DNA from 3 places in the Kroppenstedtia sanguinis genome. Region 2 is predicted to be linked to each of the others. Evidence: riboswitches for the same ligand, from Rfam matches in the RefSeq annotation. Region 2 holds a riboswitch; each other region holds the start of a gene.
The links. A riboswitch is a leader RNA that binds a small molecule or an ion and turns the genes downstream of it on or off. The one in region 2 is predicted to bind thiamine pyrophosphate.
Positions count from the first base shown of each region.

Region 1: another riboswitch for thiamine pyrophosphate. It lies ahead of JOD24_RS15500 (MTH1187 family thiamine-binding protein); the one in region 2 lies ahead of tenA (thiaminase II).
Region 3: another riboswitch for thiamine pyrophosphate. It lies ahead of JOD24_RS14250 (thiamine phosphate synthase); the one in region 2 lies ahead of tenA (thiaminase II).

Region 1 covers NZ_JBNPXF010000037.1:5,459-10,933, forward strand. Annotated here, with positions in the region: gene JOD24_RS15470 (QueT transporter family protein) at 1-442, opposite strand, end outside; gene JOD24_RS15475 (DUF6154 family protein) at 618-872, shown strand; gene JOD24_RS15480 (YunC family protein) at 940-1,242, shown strand; gene JOD24_RS15485 (hypothetical protein) at 1,365-1,709, shown strand; gene JOD24_RS15490 (DUF6338 family protein) at 2,020-2,640, opposite strand; gene JOD24_RS15495 (RluA family pseudouridine synthase) at 2,947-3,885, opposite strand; TPP riboswitch at 4,071-4,178, shown strand; gene JOD24_RS15500 (MTH1187 family thiamine-binding protein) at 4,278-4,583, shown strand; gene JOD24_RS15505 (ABC transporter permease) at 4,580-5,380, shown strand; gene JOD24_RS15510 (ABC transporter substrate-binding protein) at 5,377-5,475, shown strand, end outside.
Region 2 covers NZ_JBNPXF010000013.1:212-5,686, forward strand. Annotated here, with positions in the region: gene JOD24_RS09240 (HAD family hydrolase) at 51-881, shown strand; gene JOD24_RS09245 (NCS2 family permease) at 940-2,232, opposite strand; gene JOD24_RS09250 (DmpA family aminopeptidase) at 2,355-3,461, shown strand; gene tenA (thiaminase II) at 3,551-4,237, opposite strand; TPP riboswitch at 4,312-4,422, opposite strand; tRNA gene JOD24_RS09260 (tRNA-Pro) at 4,558-4,634, opposite strand; gene JOD24_RS09265 (MBL fold metallo-hydrolase) at 4,893-5,475, shown strand, end outside.
Region 3 covers NZ_JBNPXF010000028.1:12,944-18,418, reverse strand. Annotated here, with positions in the region: gene ftsW (putative lipid II flippase FtsW) at 1-810, shown strand, start outside; gene JOD24_RS14260 (thiazole synthase) at 878-1,642, opposite strand; gene thiS (sulfur carrier protein ThiS) at 1,646-1,849, opposite strand; gene JOD24_RS14250 (thiamine phosphate synthase) at 1,909-2,508, opposite strand; TPP riboswitch at 2,591-2,696, opposite strand; gene JOD24_RS14245 (2Fe-2S iron-sulfur cluster-binding protein) at 2,944-3,234, opposite strand; gene JOD24_RS14240 (DedA family protein) at 3,565-4,179, opposite strand; gene JOD24_RS14235 (NADH-quinone oxidoreductase subunit D) at 4,388-5,475, opposite strand, start outside.

The DNA.
Region 1 (5,475 bases), on a different contig from region 2:
GCTCCATTACATACAAGAAGGGCAGACCCAATCCGTAACAGACCACCAATTGGCCGATCCCTACATAAAGCATAGCTGCGGGCAAGGTGACATCGAGACCGCTGACGACTTTCAACAAGGTTCCGATGATGACGGCATTGACCAGCACCGGGGGTAACGGAGCCAACCATCGGGACGGCATCCGTGAGGTCAACCAGGCGGCGATAAGAGAAGCCAAGCTTCCAAAGAGAACATCATAAAATCCGACCGGGCTGAACAAGTTGGCGATCAGCGCCCCGACGAACAGTCCAGGGACGGCCAGGGGGGTCACAAAGGGAAGGAGGGTCATCACTTCCGAGATGCGAAATTGGATCACTCCGTAAGAGAGCGGGTAGAGGGTTAGGGTGAGTACTGCATAGATGGCGGCGATCATAGCGATCGGGGCGATTTTTTTGGCTGACATGGTTTGTTCCTCCTTCTCTTCGTCCCTCATTATAACCAATGTTCGGGATGTTTTCTTCCCCCGACGGGAAGATTAAACAGGAATTTTCCCACCTTCCGGCTTTGTTATCATTTTTGTGCTTCGCACAAGCCTCCCAATCAGTTAGAATAACTTCAGGAACGAAGGAGGTACAAGCATGCGTTTTGTGGACGACCTGTTCTCCCTTTACCGGGAGCATTTAGCGGATAATGAAGAAAACGCCGTTTCGGTGGTTCTCAATATCCTGGAAGATCAGACACGGGAAGATATCATGCAGTTGATCCGGGATATGGACGACGAAGAAGTGATTCAAATGGTGGGAGTCTATCTCGTGGAGATGCTCAAGATGAAAATCGCCCAGGAAGGCGATGGCACGGAGGGGGAATCAGCCAACCACCCACGCTACCACTGATCCGGACACCCCTTCCCTTCCTTCGACATAGAGTATAGGAAATGCAAACCAGACAGGAGGGGTCGGTGTGGTCCGATTACAACCGATGCAAGTGAAGGGGCATCCGGTGATCGGTGTGGAAGTGGCCCTGCCCAAGACCGATCTGTTGGTGATCACAACGGAGAAAGGATACATCATGTGCGGTGCACTAGATGTGGATCTGTTGAATGAAAGACTGGCGCAACGGGGCATCTTGGCGGGCCGGGCGGTGGGAGTAAGAACCCTGGAGGCCCTGTTGGAGGCCCCCTTGGAGAAGGTGACGACTCATGCGGAACAACAGGGGATCCATGCGGGAATGTCCGGGCGGGAAGCACTGCTGAGGATGGTATAAGGCTTGCAAAGAGGTGCTACTCCGGCACCTCTTTTTCTGCGGAAATTGTCGGGAAGCCGCGACTTCGGTATACTGGGGCTGAAAGGCTGAGATTTTCAGGAACCGAAAGGCTGGAGAAACTGATGGCAACCTGGTATGGAAGTAAAGGGAGCCGTCCGGTGACCGGATCGCCGGAGGCCATGCAACTGATGGAATCATACTTTGTCAAAATCGTCGCTGCCAAACAAGTGACCAAAGCGGAGATCAAGCTGATGGGTTACCTGGTGCGCAAGTATCTTCGTCTCGGGGAAGATGAGAATACCCCCTCCCTTCGCATTGGCACTAAAGATTGGGTCCGAGAAGCAGGTCTGGCCGCCACCGAGGTGGACAAGACCCTAGCCAAATGCCAGGAACGTGGCTGGATTTCCATCGACCCCCACTCCAAACCCGTCGCTCTCCGTCTCCGGCTGACATCCAAGACGGAGTGAATCACAAACCCCCCGGTTTTTTCGGGGGGTTTCTCGTTTGCACGAAGGGATGCCTTGGGGGCACCGCATCGGCGACCACAATGCCGTCAGCATGGTCCGAGAGGACGATAGCCATGGCTTGGATCGTTTTTACCGATTGTTGTTTTGATCATCACGATGGCCGGGAGGTTTGCTGCTGATTTCCCCCTTGATAGGTCGATATCCTCTTTTTGTGGATCGTTCAAGTCGTCGTTGAAAAACGGGATGGGGCCTAGATTCCTTTCCGTTGTGTCTGTCAGTTTTTTTGTCTTTCATAGATGCTCATCTCCCATTAGTCAAAGAATTCAATTGCCTCAATTTCATCAGATACAATCAGTACTCCACAGGCATTCTCTTTTTGTTCCCCGGTAAACTCTCCATTTTCATCAACTTCCCAAGTCTCCTCTATATAAATTTGATAGTTTGGAGGATATGAAGAGGCGTATGATTTACTTGACATTTTCCCACCATATTTTTTGCCGTTTTTAAGGGTAACCACCACCCAATATTTACGGCGCTGACTGAATACCCAATCCCAGCTGGTACGGAAGGGCTCCCTGGTTCTGCCCAAGGTGTGCTTGATTAAAGGGATTTTTTCTATCCAGAACCGAGCTTTTTCTCCTCCGAGCAACCAGATGATCACTAAAGGCCAAAGGATCGGAAATAGGATTACAAGAGCGATCAATAGGATCCACTGAACCCACCATACAGCGATGGACATCCAATAAATCAAGGGCGATAAAAGAATGAAATTTAGTGTGCTATACCCAATCAATTCAACCAAAGACTTAGAATAATCCCTGTTTTCACCTGGAATCAGGGTGTCGTAAACGCGAATGGAAATGAATCCGGGAATGAGAAACAGTAAAAAAAGGGACAGTGTGTCTATATTTTCGAAAATGTTGAGCGACAAGGGACATTTCCCCTTCTAGATGTTCACTTGATTAATAAGGACCTATGTCTTGAACAGAGACTCTTTTCTTTTTAACCAAAACAAAATATTTTTTCAAGTATTTATTTTTGTTACCCCTCGGCATGCACTGAGGGGTAGTGTTTTTATCCACTTTTGTGGATTGTGTCTGATAAATTCATATTCATATTTGGGTACAAAACGGTCGGGATGGGGGCATATTCGATGCCAGCATCTAATGATCCAAAGAGGTTCTGTGTGAACCCAACCCTTCCTCTGATATTTTCATAGTGCTTCTAGTCGTTGCCCTCAACAAGGATTTTTCATTTCCACCGGCAATGGCAGTTCCAGTTCTTTGGCCAGGCGGGTCAGGTCTTTGGGCAGGGGGGAGTGGACAGTGACGGGTTCCCCCCGGAGGGGATGGTGGAAACCGACTTCACAGGCGTGTAGAGCCTGGCGGCGGATGAGGGGGCTGGTACTCCCGTAGAGTCCGTCCCCGAACAAGGGAAAGCCCAGGTGGGAGAAGTGGACGCGAATCTGGTGAGTGCGTCCTGTCTCCAGTTCCACTTGTACCAGGGTGGCCTCCTGGTTTCGGGCCAAGACGCGGTAATGGGTTACTGCGGGATCTCCTGCCGGGGAGACCTGGCGTCGGAGGGGATGGTCTGGATCCCGGTCGATCGCGGCGTCGATCGTTCCTTCTGCCGCCGGGGCCTGGGTTAGGGATCCCTCCAAAAAGGCATAATAGACCCGTTTGAGTCGCTTTTCCCGCAATTGTCGATCCATCAGTTGGTGGGCGTAAGCTGATTTGGCTACCACCAGCAGTCCCGAGGTGTGGCGATCCAGACGGTGGACGGGGCGGACTTTCCCTTCCCATCCCTGCTCTTTCCAGCGGTGGATAATGCCGTGGGCCAATGTTCCTGCCTCGCCGGAATGTACCGGGTGCACGTTGATACCCGCAGGTTTGTCCACTACCATCCAGTCCTCATCCTCATAGGGGACCTCCAAGGGAATCGGTTCCGGTTCCAGATCGGCTTGCTCTCTCGGCCGGACGGCTACCTGAAGCTGGTCTCCTTCTTGGACCACTCGTTTTAGATAGGGCATCTGGCGATTGAGGCGAATGCCTCGGGAACGAGTCAGGCGGTTGATCATCCGGTTGGAGAGGAGGAGCGGGCCCTTCAACACTTCCTCCACCGTTTGGTTGTGCCACTCCTCGGTGATGGTGCAAGTCATCCATTTGTTATGTTGCATTCACATTCCCCACTTTCAAGAAATTCTGATGTATTCGATCCCGGATCCGAGAAGAGACCTGGGGAAAACTTGTTTAGTTCGTACCCTGCTGTTTCTCCATTCTATCCTACCTTTTTTTTCGTTTTTGGCAAGATGGAGCACGGGGAGTTTGTCACCAGATGGGATCTGTGGTATATTGTTTGGCGAAAAGGACAAAGGGGAGCCGGAGGACCGGCTGAGAGGGTGTAGCACAGCACCGACCCGCTGAACCTGATCTGGATGATACCAGCGTAGGGAACATACGAAACATACGGAAGAGGCGGCCGGGAGGGCCGCTGTATGCATACGTATGGAAAACTCGCAATCAATCCGGACAGGGTTGGTTTTTTTGTTTATCCAAAGGAGGGGACCCGATGGCCAATGCCAATGTCAGTCTGCAGATTTTACCCCGAGGGGCAAGTGATGAAGAGGTGTATGCCCGTGTGGACGAAGCAATCCAGGTGATTCAAGCATCAGGTGTCAAATACCGGGTGGGTCCGATGGAGACCACGATGGAAGGAGACTATGATCAGCTGATGGCGATCGTGAAGGAGGCTCAGGAAGCGGTGGTGAAGGCAGGGGGCTCCCGGGTGCTTTCGATCATCAAGGTGGACTATAAACCTACCGGTGTCACCATGGAAGAGAAGACAGGCAAATATGATGCCGGCGATTCCCGATGAAGGCGTGGTGGAGGGATCGGCTGCGGAGGACCCTTCCCCCTCTGTTGACCCTTTTTTTACTGTTGGCAGTCTGGGAAGCCGCTGTCCGCTTGACGAAGGTGGAGACGTGGCTGATCCCTGCTCCCAGCGGCATCGCTACTTCTCTGGTAGAAAGTTGGGATTTGCTATTGCACCATACCGGTTCCACACTGACGGAAGCCGCCCTCGGCTTTGGGTTGGGGATCGGGGTGGCCCTCCTGTTGGCAGTGGGGATTGAACTCTTTCCCTGGCTCCGGCGAGGGGTGTATCCGCTTCTGATCACCTCGCAGACGGTTCCAGTGATCGCCGTCGCTCCCCTCTTGATTCTCTGGTTTGGGTATGGATTGTTGCCCAAGGTGCTGATCGTCGCTTTGGTCACCTTTTTTCCGGTGGTGGTCAGCACCGTGGATGGGTTGCGCTCTGCCGATCGGGACATGGTGCGATTGTTGAAATCCATGGGGGCCGGGGAGTGGCGGGTGTTTCGGATGGTCCGCTTTCCCCATGCCCTGCCCTCCTTTTTTTCCGGAATGAAGATCGCTGCCACCTATGGCATCCTGGGGGCGGTGATCGCCGAATGGTTGGGATCGAGTGAAGGGTTGGGCGTCTTTTTGATCCGTTCGCAAAACTCTTTTGCCGCCGATCAGGTGTTTGTAGCCATCGTAGCCATCACCTTTTGGAGTCTGATTCTGTTCGGATTGGTACAGGTCCTGGCTCGTTGGGCCGCTCCTTGGGCCTATAGGAACCATGAGGAACGTCGGAGAGGAGAGAAAGAAGAATGAACAGATACAGACAGGGGTTCCGGTGGACGGCCTGGCTGTTGGTCTTATCTCTGGTTTTGACCGCCTGCGGGGCTTCAGGTGAAAAAGAGGGGCAA
Region 2 (5,475 bases):
AACCAGGTGAGAACGCCACTGAGGCGAAAGTGAAAAAGGAGTGCATCCCTTTGACTATTCTAAAATACCCTTTGTTCGTTTCTGATATTGATGGCACCTTGATCAACCGAGTGAAAAAAATCCCCGACGCCAATAAACAAAACCTCACCACCTATCGTCAACACGGAGGGCTCTTCACACTGGCCACTGGACGAAGCTATATCGAAGCCAAGCATTTCATCAAGGAGTTGCAAATCCAACTCCCGGTGATCCTTTGCAACGGAGCTCTGATCTATGATCCCTCCACAGACGTATTGTCACCGATGGCCACTATGGAACGGGAGCTCGTATTCGATACCTTGACTGAGCTGAAGAAATTGGAGGTCTTGGACATCTTCGTCTATACCTTGGATCGGGTGTATGCCACCGGGATCAGCTCCTACTCCCGATCCGCCATTGAAGTCAAAGAGTTTCCCCTGGAACTGATCGACACATTCGACCATATTCCCCAAGTTCCCCTGATCAAGCTGGTGGCGGTAGCCAAGGAAGAGGCGATGCAGCCCTTCCGTCAGTGGATGAGACAGGTGAACTACCCCGGCGAATTGGTCCAATCGGCGGACAACTATTTTGAGCTTCTTCCCTCCAATGTCTCCAAAGGAAACGCGGTTCAGTCTCTGGCAGAAAAACTGAATCTGACCATAGAACAATGCGCGGTCATCGGCGATCACCTGAATGACCTATCCATGGTAGAAGTGGCTGGGATCTCCGCCGCTGTTGCCAATGCCCATTCCAAGCTGGTACAGGCGGCCCGTTATGTGATGCCCAGCAACGAGGAGGCCGGAGTCGCCCACTTCATCCGCCACCATCTACTAACCACTACCCCTCAAGCACAGGGACAATAAATAACCTGGACAAAAGGATCGGCGCGGAAAATATCCGCGCCAGTTTTCTTTACTGCGATTAAATAAGCCCACGGAGAATGAGGTGAACCAGAAACAGACCCGAGATGATATACATGGGTGCTGGTACCTCCCGCCCTCGCCCCGCCCCTAGTTTCAGCAAGGCATAACCGACAAAACCGAAGGCGATCCCATCGGGTATACTCTGACTCAAGGGAATCAAGGCAATGATCAGAAATGCCGGGAACCCTTCACTAAAATCCTGCAGCGGGATCCAACGGATATTCTCCAGCATCAACCCACCGATCAGGATCAAGATGGGGGCGACAGCACTATCCGGAATCATGCCCATCCACGGGGCTACAGCCAGTGTGCCCAGAAAGAGCAACCCCGTCGTCACCGCGGTCAAGCCGGTCCTTCCTCCTGCTGTGATCCCCGCCGCCGTCTCTACCGCAGCCACGGTGGGGCTGGTTCCCAGCCATCCACAAGTCAGCGTGGACAGAGAGGCGGCTTTCAACACCCGGGAACTTTCATCTTTCCGCTGGAGCATTTTCAACTGCCCCTGGATCAACCCGAAATTTTCAAAGGTGATGACCATAGTGAGAGAAAAGACCGCCACCCAAAAAGGAAGTGTGAACCAACTGGCAAAAGAGAAGCCTCCAAACAACAGAGAGTAGGCATCCAGGGAAAGCGTTGATTCTCCACCGGCTTCCGTCAAGCCACTGCATATTCCCAACACCGTTCCTGTCGCCAGGGTCAGTAAAAGACTTCCCGTAACCTTCCGCACATATAAGACCAAGCCGACTGCCAAGGTAGCGCAGGTCACCAGTACCCGAGGCTCTCCAAGGTCCCCCAGGGCCAGGAGGGTGCGGGGATCGGAAACCACCAGCCCCCCTTTTTGTAGGCCGATCAGGGTCAACAGAAGTCCGATCCCCACAGTGATCGCCTCTTTAAGCGACCCCGGCACTGTCCTTTGCAACACACCTGACAGAGGACTGAATGCGACCCAGACAAACAGCACCCCGGAAACCAACACCACCGCCAGTGCCTCTGACCAGGACAGACCCATCTTCTGGACGAAGGTATAGGTAAACAGAACATTGATCCCCATCCCGGGAACCATGACGATCGGTGCGTTCGCCCATAAGCCCACCAGCAGACAGCCGACGCAGGATGCGAAAACGGTCGCCACCACCCCTGCCGTCACAGGGATGCCAGCGTCAGACAAAATGGCAGAATGGACAGCCACGATATAGACGACCGTTACAAAGGTGGTCAGACCCGCTATCAACTCCTGCCGGAGCGTGGTTCCGTGTTCCCTGAGCTGAAACCAACGTTGCAAATAACGATCCAACAAGTTAAAACCTTCTCATAAAAAACCCTCCACCCAACCGTGATACGATCGCATCACGATACTCATTGTAACGGATTCCCATGGTAAAGTGAAGTTATATGGAGTTTGAGGAGGAATGGTATATGACCAAGAAACGACTTCGGGAGCACGGCTACTCCGTTGGACGTCTCCCCACAGGAGTACACAACAGCATCACCGATGTGGCACAGGTTCAGGTGGGCCATACCACTCTGAAAGAACCGTCGCAAGGCATTCTTACCGGCGTAACCGCCATCCTCCCTCACAGCGGGAATCCTTTTCAGGAAAAGGTGGCCGCCGCTGTCCATGTTATCAACGGTTTCGGAAAAACCACCGGCCTGATCCAGATTGAGGAACTGGGTGTGCTTGAATCTCCCATCCTGCTGACGAATACCTTCAGTGTCCCCGCGGTAACGGAAGGGGGGCTTCGCTGGCTGATGGAAGCCAACCCCACCCTCGGAAGACAGGATGGAACCGTCAATGTGGTGACCGCCGAATGCAACGACGGCCTGCTCAACCAGATTCGCGGTCTCCATGTCCGACCGGAACACGCCTTGAAAGCGATTCATAGTGCCCAGAGCAACCGGCCTGCAGAGGGTGGGGTGGGAGCTGGCACGGGGATGGTCTGCTTCGGATGGAAGGGCGGGATTGGAACCGCTTCTCGACGGGTGTCCGTTCCCGGCCTCTCGGGTCATATCGGATCACTGGTCCTGACCAATTTCGGCGATCCCGAAGATCTGACCATCCTTGGCGTGCCAATGACAGGCCTGCGGGAAAGACCCACACCTTCCTCCACAGACGGATCCATCATCATCGTCCTGGGCACAGACCTTCCCCTGGACTCCCGCCAACTGAAACGGCTGGCCAAACGAGCCACCTTCGGTCTGGCGCGGACCGGATCAATCGCCCATCATGGAAGTGGGGATATCGTGATCGCATTCAGCAATGCTAACCGACAACCCCACCGGTCTGAGACTCCAGTCCTTACCTCTCGTCGCATTGCGGAAGACGGTCCCCTGATCTCCCTTTGCTTCCGGGCCGCTGCAGAGGCCACCGAGGAGGCGATCCTCAACTCCCTCTTCCTAGCGGAGACCGTCACCAGCAGAGAGGGACGGACCGTAGCCGCCCTGCCCCAGAAAGAGGTTTTAAAATGGCTTCGAAAGTACAAGAGACCCCTAGAATCAGGCTCTCTCCACCCATTTTCCGGTTAATCAACAGCCCTGAAAACCCGTATTCATCAAAAAGGAAAAGGAGGAGAAAGCGATTCCCCTCCTTTTTTCAATCCGTCGGTCTTGATTCTTCAACTTTTTCGAAGAGAAAATTTAGTGGAAAGCCAGGTTTCATGGGTATAAGCCATCTCCCAAAAGGCCAATTCATACTCTTTGGCAATGGCGAACTGTTCCATCATTTTTTCCCGCTCTTTGTCACTCGCTTCTTCCGCCAGACGATCCAAAAGGTCTATCTGTTCCTGCGTGGACGTCTGGAACCATTCGCTTGCATAAGTCTGAATCCAGTTTTGATAGATGGTTTGCTGAGGCTTTGCATCTTGATAAGTTTTTCCAATGTCGGCATACAACCAATAACATGGAAGCATAGCCGCGACGGTTTCCCCCAGACTTCCCGAGAGCGCCGCCCGGTATAGATGAGATGTGTAAGCATAAGCCGTAGGTGCCGGCTTGAATTGTGTCATCTCTTCCGCAGTGATACCGAGTATTTTAGCATGTTCTTGATGGACGGTCAGCTCCGCCTCCGCAGTCAGCTTCGCTTTTTCTGCGAGCATGGAGGTCACATGAAAATCATCCGCCTGAGCCGCTGCCATGGCGTGGACCTTGCCATAGTGTTTCAGATAATAGATGTCCTGGAGAACATAGTACCTAAAGGTTTCTAGAGGAAGCTCCCCACTTACAATCCCCAAAACAAAGGGGTGATGGAGACTCAGCGCCCAACTTCTCCGAGTCGACTGATACAATTTTTCCGTAAATCTCATCAAAAAACCCTCCTCTGCAACTCTTTTCCGACCACATCGAGGGAGAGGAAGGTCAATCTACCCCATCATTTCATGGGATTTCAGCTCCACTTCCCTCCGCTGGCATCAACCAGATCAGGTTCCAAGGGTTTTAAAGTTCATACTTTAATCTCAGCCTTTACAATCAGGCACCCCTAGCGGAAAAGAATTCAGTTTTCACACTCATCCTATCATCACAGGAGAAAATGTCAAACCTACGATAGGTTCCTTGAGAAATTCCTTTGTACTCCATAATGCTCATGAAAAAACGGGCCGGATCTCCGGCCCGTTTTAAGTCCTTATGGTCGGGGTGACAGGATTTGAACCTGCGACCCCCTGCTCCCAAAGCAGGTGCTCTACCAAGCTGAGCCACACCCCGATGATTTAGGTGCGGTGTACCTACAACCCAAATGCAAGTCATTCAAGCACTCCAGCCGAGAATCACAACCGCTTCTCTATTATATATCAGGGAGATCTTTTTCTCAAGGCCAAAAATAAAGAAGGATTGCTACCATCAGGTCGTGGCAGAAAAACTTCCGTATAAACGGAAGATAAATCACCATAATAGCAATAGAAAGGAAGAGCGGTTCACCTGAATCAAACAAAGGAGGTGTCTGATGTGAACAGAAAAGAGGGGATGGAAGATCCAATGGCAAACAAATATATGCCGATGACTTCCATTTTGAGCGGGACGGGACAAGAAGTGCTTCCTGATCTTTACTGTTATACGGATCAGATTGTAAATGTGGTATTAGTGGGCAATCCCGACCAAGGAGATCACTGGGTCTTAGTTGACACGGGAATGCCCGATACAACCAATCGCATCGTGGATATTGCAGAAAAACGGTTTGGTAAAAACAGTCCACCCCAAGCGATTATTCTCACCCATGGCCATTTTGATCATGTGGGGACAGTGGTTGACTTGGTTGAAAAATGGGGAGTGCCGGTTTATGCCCATGAAGCAGAACTTCCTTTTCTGACTGGAAAGTTGAGCTACCCGGAGCCCGATGGTTCAGTTGAAGGCGGACTTGTCGCCAAATTGTCCCCCCTGTTCCCGAATGAATCGGTCAATCTGGGATCTCATGTCTCTGCGCTTCCCGGTGACAGCAAGATCCCCCACATGCAAGGTTGGCGCTGGATTCATACACCGGGACATGCACCCGGACATATCTCCCTATTTAGGGATCAAGACCGTTCACTCATTGCGGGGGACGCATTTA
Region 3 (5,475 bases), on a different contig from region 2:
ATCTACACTGCATCGATTATGGTGAAAAAACAGGGGAGTCTTCATCTCTTCAAACAAGGGTTGCTTCCGCCCTTGATTGTACTGGGACTTTTCTGCGGGCTGATCGTGTTGGAACCCCATTTCAGCAGCACAGTGATTCTACTCGGATCCTGCCTAACCATCATCTTCTGTGCCGGAGCCCGTCTCAAACATCTGCTCCTTCTGGGAGCAACGGGAATTCCCTTTTTCGTGTGGCTCATGACCTCTGAAGATTATCGGGTGATGCGCCTGCTCATTTTCCGAGATCCCTGGAAAGACCCGTCGGGAGATGGATTCCAAACGATTCAGTCCCTCTTTGCCATCGGTCCGGGAGGTCTTCTGGGAAAAGGACTGGGCAACAGTATTCAAAAACTGGCCTATCTACCGATGTCGCAAACAGATTTCATCTTCGCCATCATTGCCGAAGAACTAGGATTTATTGGCGGAACCCTTCTGATCCTTCTTTACATCGCCTTTGTGATCCGGGGGATTCGTATCGCACTTCAAGCCCCAGATTTATTTGGGATGTTGCTGGGGATCGGAATCGTCACCATGTTTTCTCTGCAGACCCTCTTTAACTTGGGAGTGGTAACCGCTATGTTGCCAGTTACAGGGGTCCCGCTTCCTTTTATCAGTTACGGGGGCTCTTCTCTGCTCATGTGTATGTTGGCCGCGGGTATCCTGCTCAATATCTCTCGTCACTCGGTCTCCCAAACCTCACAAAAAAAGTCGGAGCCCAAAAGGGCCCGCCATCTCCACCCCGTCAGTTCACCCGATCCATTCCGGACGTGAGACTCCGGATGGTCGGGTGATTTTTTACACCAGACAGAAAAAAGCCCCCACAGGGGGGCTTTTCCTATCACTTGGGCACTCCTACGACAGGGCTGCTGGCGGCAGCAGTCTCCTTGCAGGGGATGCGGCCGGCTTCAAAACCGAGACGGCCGGCTTGTACCGCCAGTTTCATCGCGTGGGCCATCTGAACCGGGTCATCCGCTCCAGAGACTGCGGTGTTGAGGAGCACACCATCCGCCCCCAACTCCATCGCCCAGGCGGCATCTGCAGGAGATCCGATCCCTGCATCCACGATCACGGGCAAGCGCGTCTGCTGAATAATAAACTTCAGATACATCGGATTCAAGATCCCCTGCCCTGAACCGATGGGGGAAGCTCCCGGCATGATGCCATGGGCGCCTGCCTCTTCCAGTCGTTTGGCCAACACAGGGTCATCGCTGGTGTAAGGGAGCACGATAAAATCTTCCTCCACCAGTTGTTGAGTCGCTTTCAAAGTTTCCACCGGATCCGGGAGCAACCTCTCATCATCCCCGATCACTTCCACTTTCACCATATCACACAGCTGAGAGGCTCGGGCCAAGCGGGCCAAACGAACCGCTTCTTCCGCTGTTTTGGCACCGGCGGTGTTGGGAAGCAGGTGGTATCGGTTCAGATCCAGTTCTTGCAGGAAATTGGGCTCATCAGGGCGGTCTAGATTGACACGGCGCAAGGCAAAGGTCAAAACCTCCGTTTCCGATGCCTCCACCGCCGCGGATTGCACACGAAGGGATGAAAACTTGCCAGTTCCCAACAGCAGTCGGGATTGAAAAGTGTAGGTTCCAATCTTGAGCAAGATTTAACCTCCTCCCACAAATTGAACGATTTCCAGTCGATCCCCTTCCTCTAGCAGGATCTCGCTATATTGATCTCGGTCGAGAATCTCGCGGTTTTTCTCCACCACGATCATGCGGTCGGAGAGTCCTAGATGAGTGATCAAGCTTTCCACATCGCAGATGGACTCCGGTACATCCTGCTGCTTCCCGTTCAATTGAATATGCATGATCCCCCTCCTTCACGGACACGGCTTCCCTTCAACATGGAACAAACATCCTCCCTCACCTATGTAAGGGCCTGCTTCAACTGGCGGGCAGCGGCTGCCGGATCTGGAGCATCAGCGATTGCGGAAATGACAGCCACCCCGGCGCAGCCTGTTGCAGACAATGAAGGAAGCCTTTCGAGAGTGATTCCTCCGATGGCAATCACGGGGACGTTCACTGCCGCTGTCACTTGGCACAGTTGCCGGGTTCCTCTCGGCCTTTGCCCAGGTTTGGAATCACTTGCAAACACATGTCCGAAAAACAGGTATTCGGCTCCCAGCCGTTCCTTCTCTTTCGCAGCCTCCAGGGAGTGAACAGAACATCCTATCCGCCGATGGGATCCTTTCTTGATGAATATCCCAGCTATCGGATGACTTTCCGGGAGATGAACCCCACCACATCCCAGATTTTCCGCTACTTCAGCACTCCCATTGACTGTCAATCGTTTCGGATCCACTCCCCCTTCCCGGATCAGAGTATGTCCCAAGCTCTGAAGCTCTGCAGTGGATGCCCCCGGTTTGCGTAGGTGGATCCAATCCAACCATTCTCTTGCTTTTCGGCAAACTAAGACCCACTCATTCACTGATTTCCGGGGATCCGTCACGAAATGAAGTTCATTCATCCTCCTTCCTCCCCCACTCCATTCATGCAAAAACCGGGACCCCTGTTGGGATCCCGGTTGTACGGTCACATTACATGATCGTCCATGCCGGATCCCACTTTCTTACGCTGGTGCAAACCAGGTCAAGTTCAAAGGGTTGAAGCATCAGGCCTCTCTCAGCACGTCTTCGTGCACCCCTAGTGGAATCATTTAAAAGATGGAGTTTTCTTTATTTTAACAATGGACCCGCAAAGGGTCAAATCCCAGGGCTGTTGATGAACCATAAAGTGGAGGATGAGAACGAAACGATCCTTCCCATTGTGCCCCTATCGTAAAATATGTTTGAGGGGACGGTTACGATCTCTTGCAAAGAGTGCAAAGACTCTTCACCGTCCCACTATCCCGACCTGATTTCCTGACTAAATATGGCTAATCCACACGCCTGGTCAAATCCATTTAATATAATCGCGGTTGTGGGACTTTCAGAGAAACATCTCCATAGATATAAGTCTGACAGGAAAGGCGAAACCCTTTTTCCACCTGCTCCTCTCCCAGGCGCAGTTCCTCCCGGTCGCCTAGCTCACTTAAATTCTCTGCCCCTTCCAGCACGCGGACCCGGCATCGTCCGCAACGGCCGGAGGTGCAGTTAAATGGAATCATGATATTGCGTGAGATCGCTTCAAAAAGCAGGTTTTCCCCTTCTTCACACTCAAATTGGTATTCCTTTGCCCCGATTTTCACTTCCACCTGTGGCAATTTCGTCTCCTCCCACCCTCTCGTTCTTGCTCTATTGCATCAGCCTGGGGCATGGTTTGCCCCTTCATCTCTCCTGGCATACCCCGGTGAGGGACCGATCTGTCCCCTTCCACCTGCCCATCAGAATCCACTTCTGTCTCCTGCTCTATTCCGGCAGCCACAGCCGATCTATCATGGACGAGTTCCATCTTCAGCCCCGAGTCCATACACGTCAGTTGAGGGGCCTTCCTCTTATTTCTGCCACCTTCTCAGTAAAAGATTACAGGGGACTGCCCTCGGTTAACCAAACTCTTCCGCTCTACTAAACAGGGAGGAATCATCTCATTTGCGGAGAGAGTTGTATCGATCATGTTGCACATAAAGAAAACGTGCAATCACAAGGACAAGCACGGGAATCAGAATCCAGAGCGCAATCAAACCGTAACGGTGCATCGCCTGAAACACACTTTCCCATTGGGCCCCTACCAGATATCCAAGACCGATAAACGCCGTACACCAGGTAAAGGCACCGACATAGGCGTAAGAGGCGAATTGAAACGGTGACATCCGGGAGATCCCGGCCATATATGCAGTCACATGCCGCACTCCAGGGATAAAATATCCAAAAAGCAGGACCCAGTTGCCATATTTCCGAAATAAGATTTGTGTCGTTCTCAGCCGTTTTGGTGTGATAAAAAATTTACTCCCGTATCGCTTCAAAAAAGGATAACCCAGTCTGCCCCCCAAATAGTAGCTGACTGTGATCCCACACATAGAACCTGCCACAGCACTCAGAAAAGCAAAGACCAAGTTGAGTTGCCCGATCGATGTAAGATAGCCGATAAAGGTCATCATGATTTCATCGGGCAGGGGCAGTCCGATAATCCCCAGCACTAGGAAGAAGAAAATCCCGAGATATCCGTATTGAGACAGTAGATCCATTACAGTCTGTTCCATGGTTCAACCTCGTTTTCTCGGTACATCAACCCAGGCCCTGAATCGGCATAGGTGTTTATTAAACTCCTCATCTATGATACCAAAGATCTGACAAGCTTGCGAGAACTACGCCGGACGGGCTTCTCTCTCCATTATATGTACAAGAAGGGGGTCCTTTATAACCCAAAATAAAAAAACGGCCTTCCGGCCGCAAAATAGGTTGCCTTTATCAAGCATCCACATCCCCCAAAACGATATCGACAGCACCGAGGATCGCGACCAGATTGGCCACATTTTCACCTTCCAGTAGGTGTGGAAGAATTTGCAGGTTACTAAAGGAGGGCCGTTTCCAATGGAGGCGCCAAGGCTTGTCTTTCCCTTTGCTGACGAGATGGACCCCCAGTTCGCCTCGAGGATTTTCCACCGCTGAGTAGACTTCTCCTGCTGGAGGTCGGATGACTCGCGAAATTTTGGCCATGATTGGCCCATCGGGAATCCTTTCCACTGCCTGCTCCACGATCCGGAGGGATTGTAACATCTCTTCCATGCGAAGATAGAACCTGTCCCGGCAGTCCCCGCCCCTCGCTACCGGTACCTCAAAATCGAAACGGTCGTATATGGAGTAGGGGCGGTCCCTGCGCAGATCCCTTTTGACCCCCGTGCATCGCAGATTGGACCCGGATAAGCCGTATTCCACCGCCGTCCGAGCGTCATAACGGCCCACTCCCTTCACCCGAGCTTGGAAAATCTCGTTTCCCGCTACTAGATCCATATATACCTGATGTTGCTGCCGGAGATAAGTGATGAGGTCCCTCACCTTCTCCAACCAGCCATCCGGCGCATCCCACTTCACACCACCCACCCGCATGTAGTTGTAGGTGAGGCGGGCGCCGCACAGCTCATTGAACAGCTCGAGGATCTTCTCCCGGTCTTTAAAAGCATACAAAAACGGACTCAACGCCCCGATATCCATCAGATACGTACCGAACCAGACCAAATGACTGGCCACCCGGTTCAACTCAGTAACGATGACTCTGAGATGCTCTGCTCGATCCGGAATCTCCAACTCCATCAGTTTTTCCACGGCAAGGACGATCGCGTGATTGTTGTTCATCGCATTGAGATAGTCCATGCGGTCCGTGTAAGGAATAATCTGGTTGTAAGTCAAATCTTCCGCCAGTTTTTCCGTTCCCCTGTGGAGATAGCCGATCCGGGGTTGGGCCTCCCGGATGATTTCTCCGTCAATCCGCAGAATCAGCCGAAACACCCCATGCGTACTCGGGTGTTGCGGACCCACATTCAATAGCATCTCTTCCG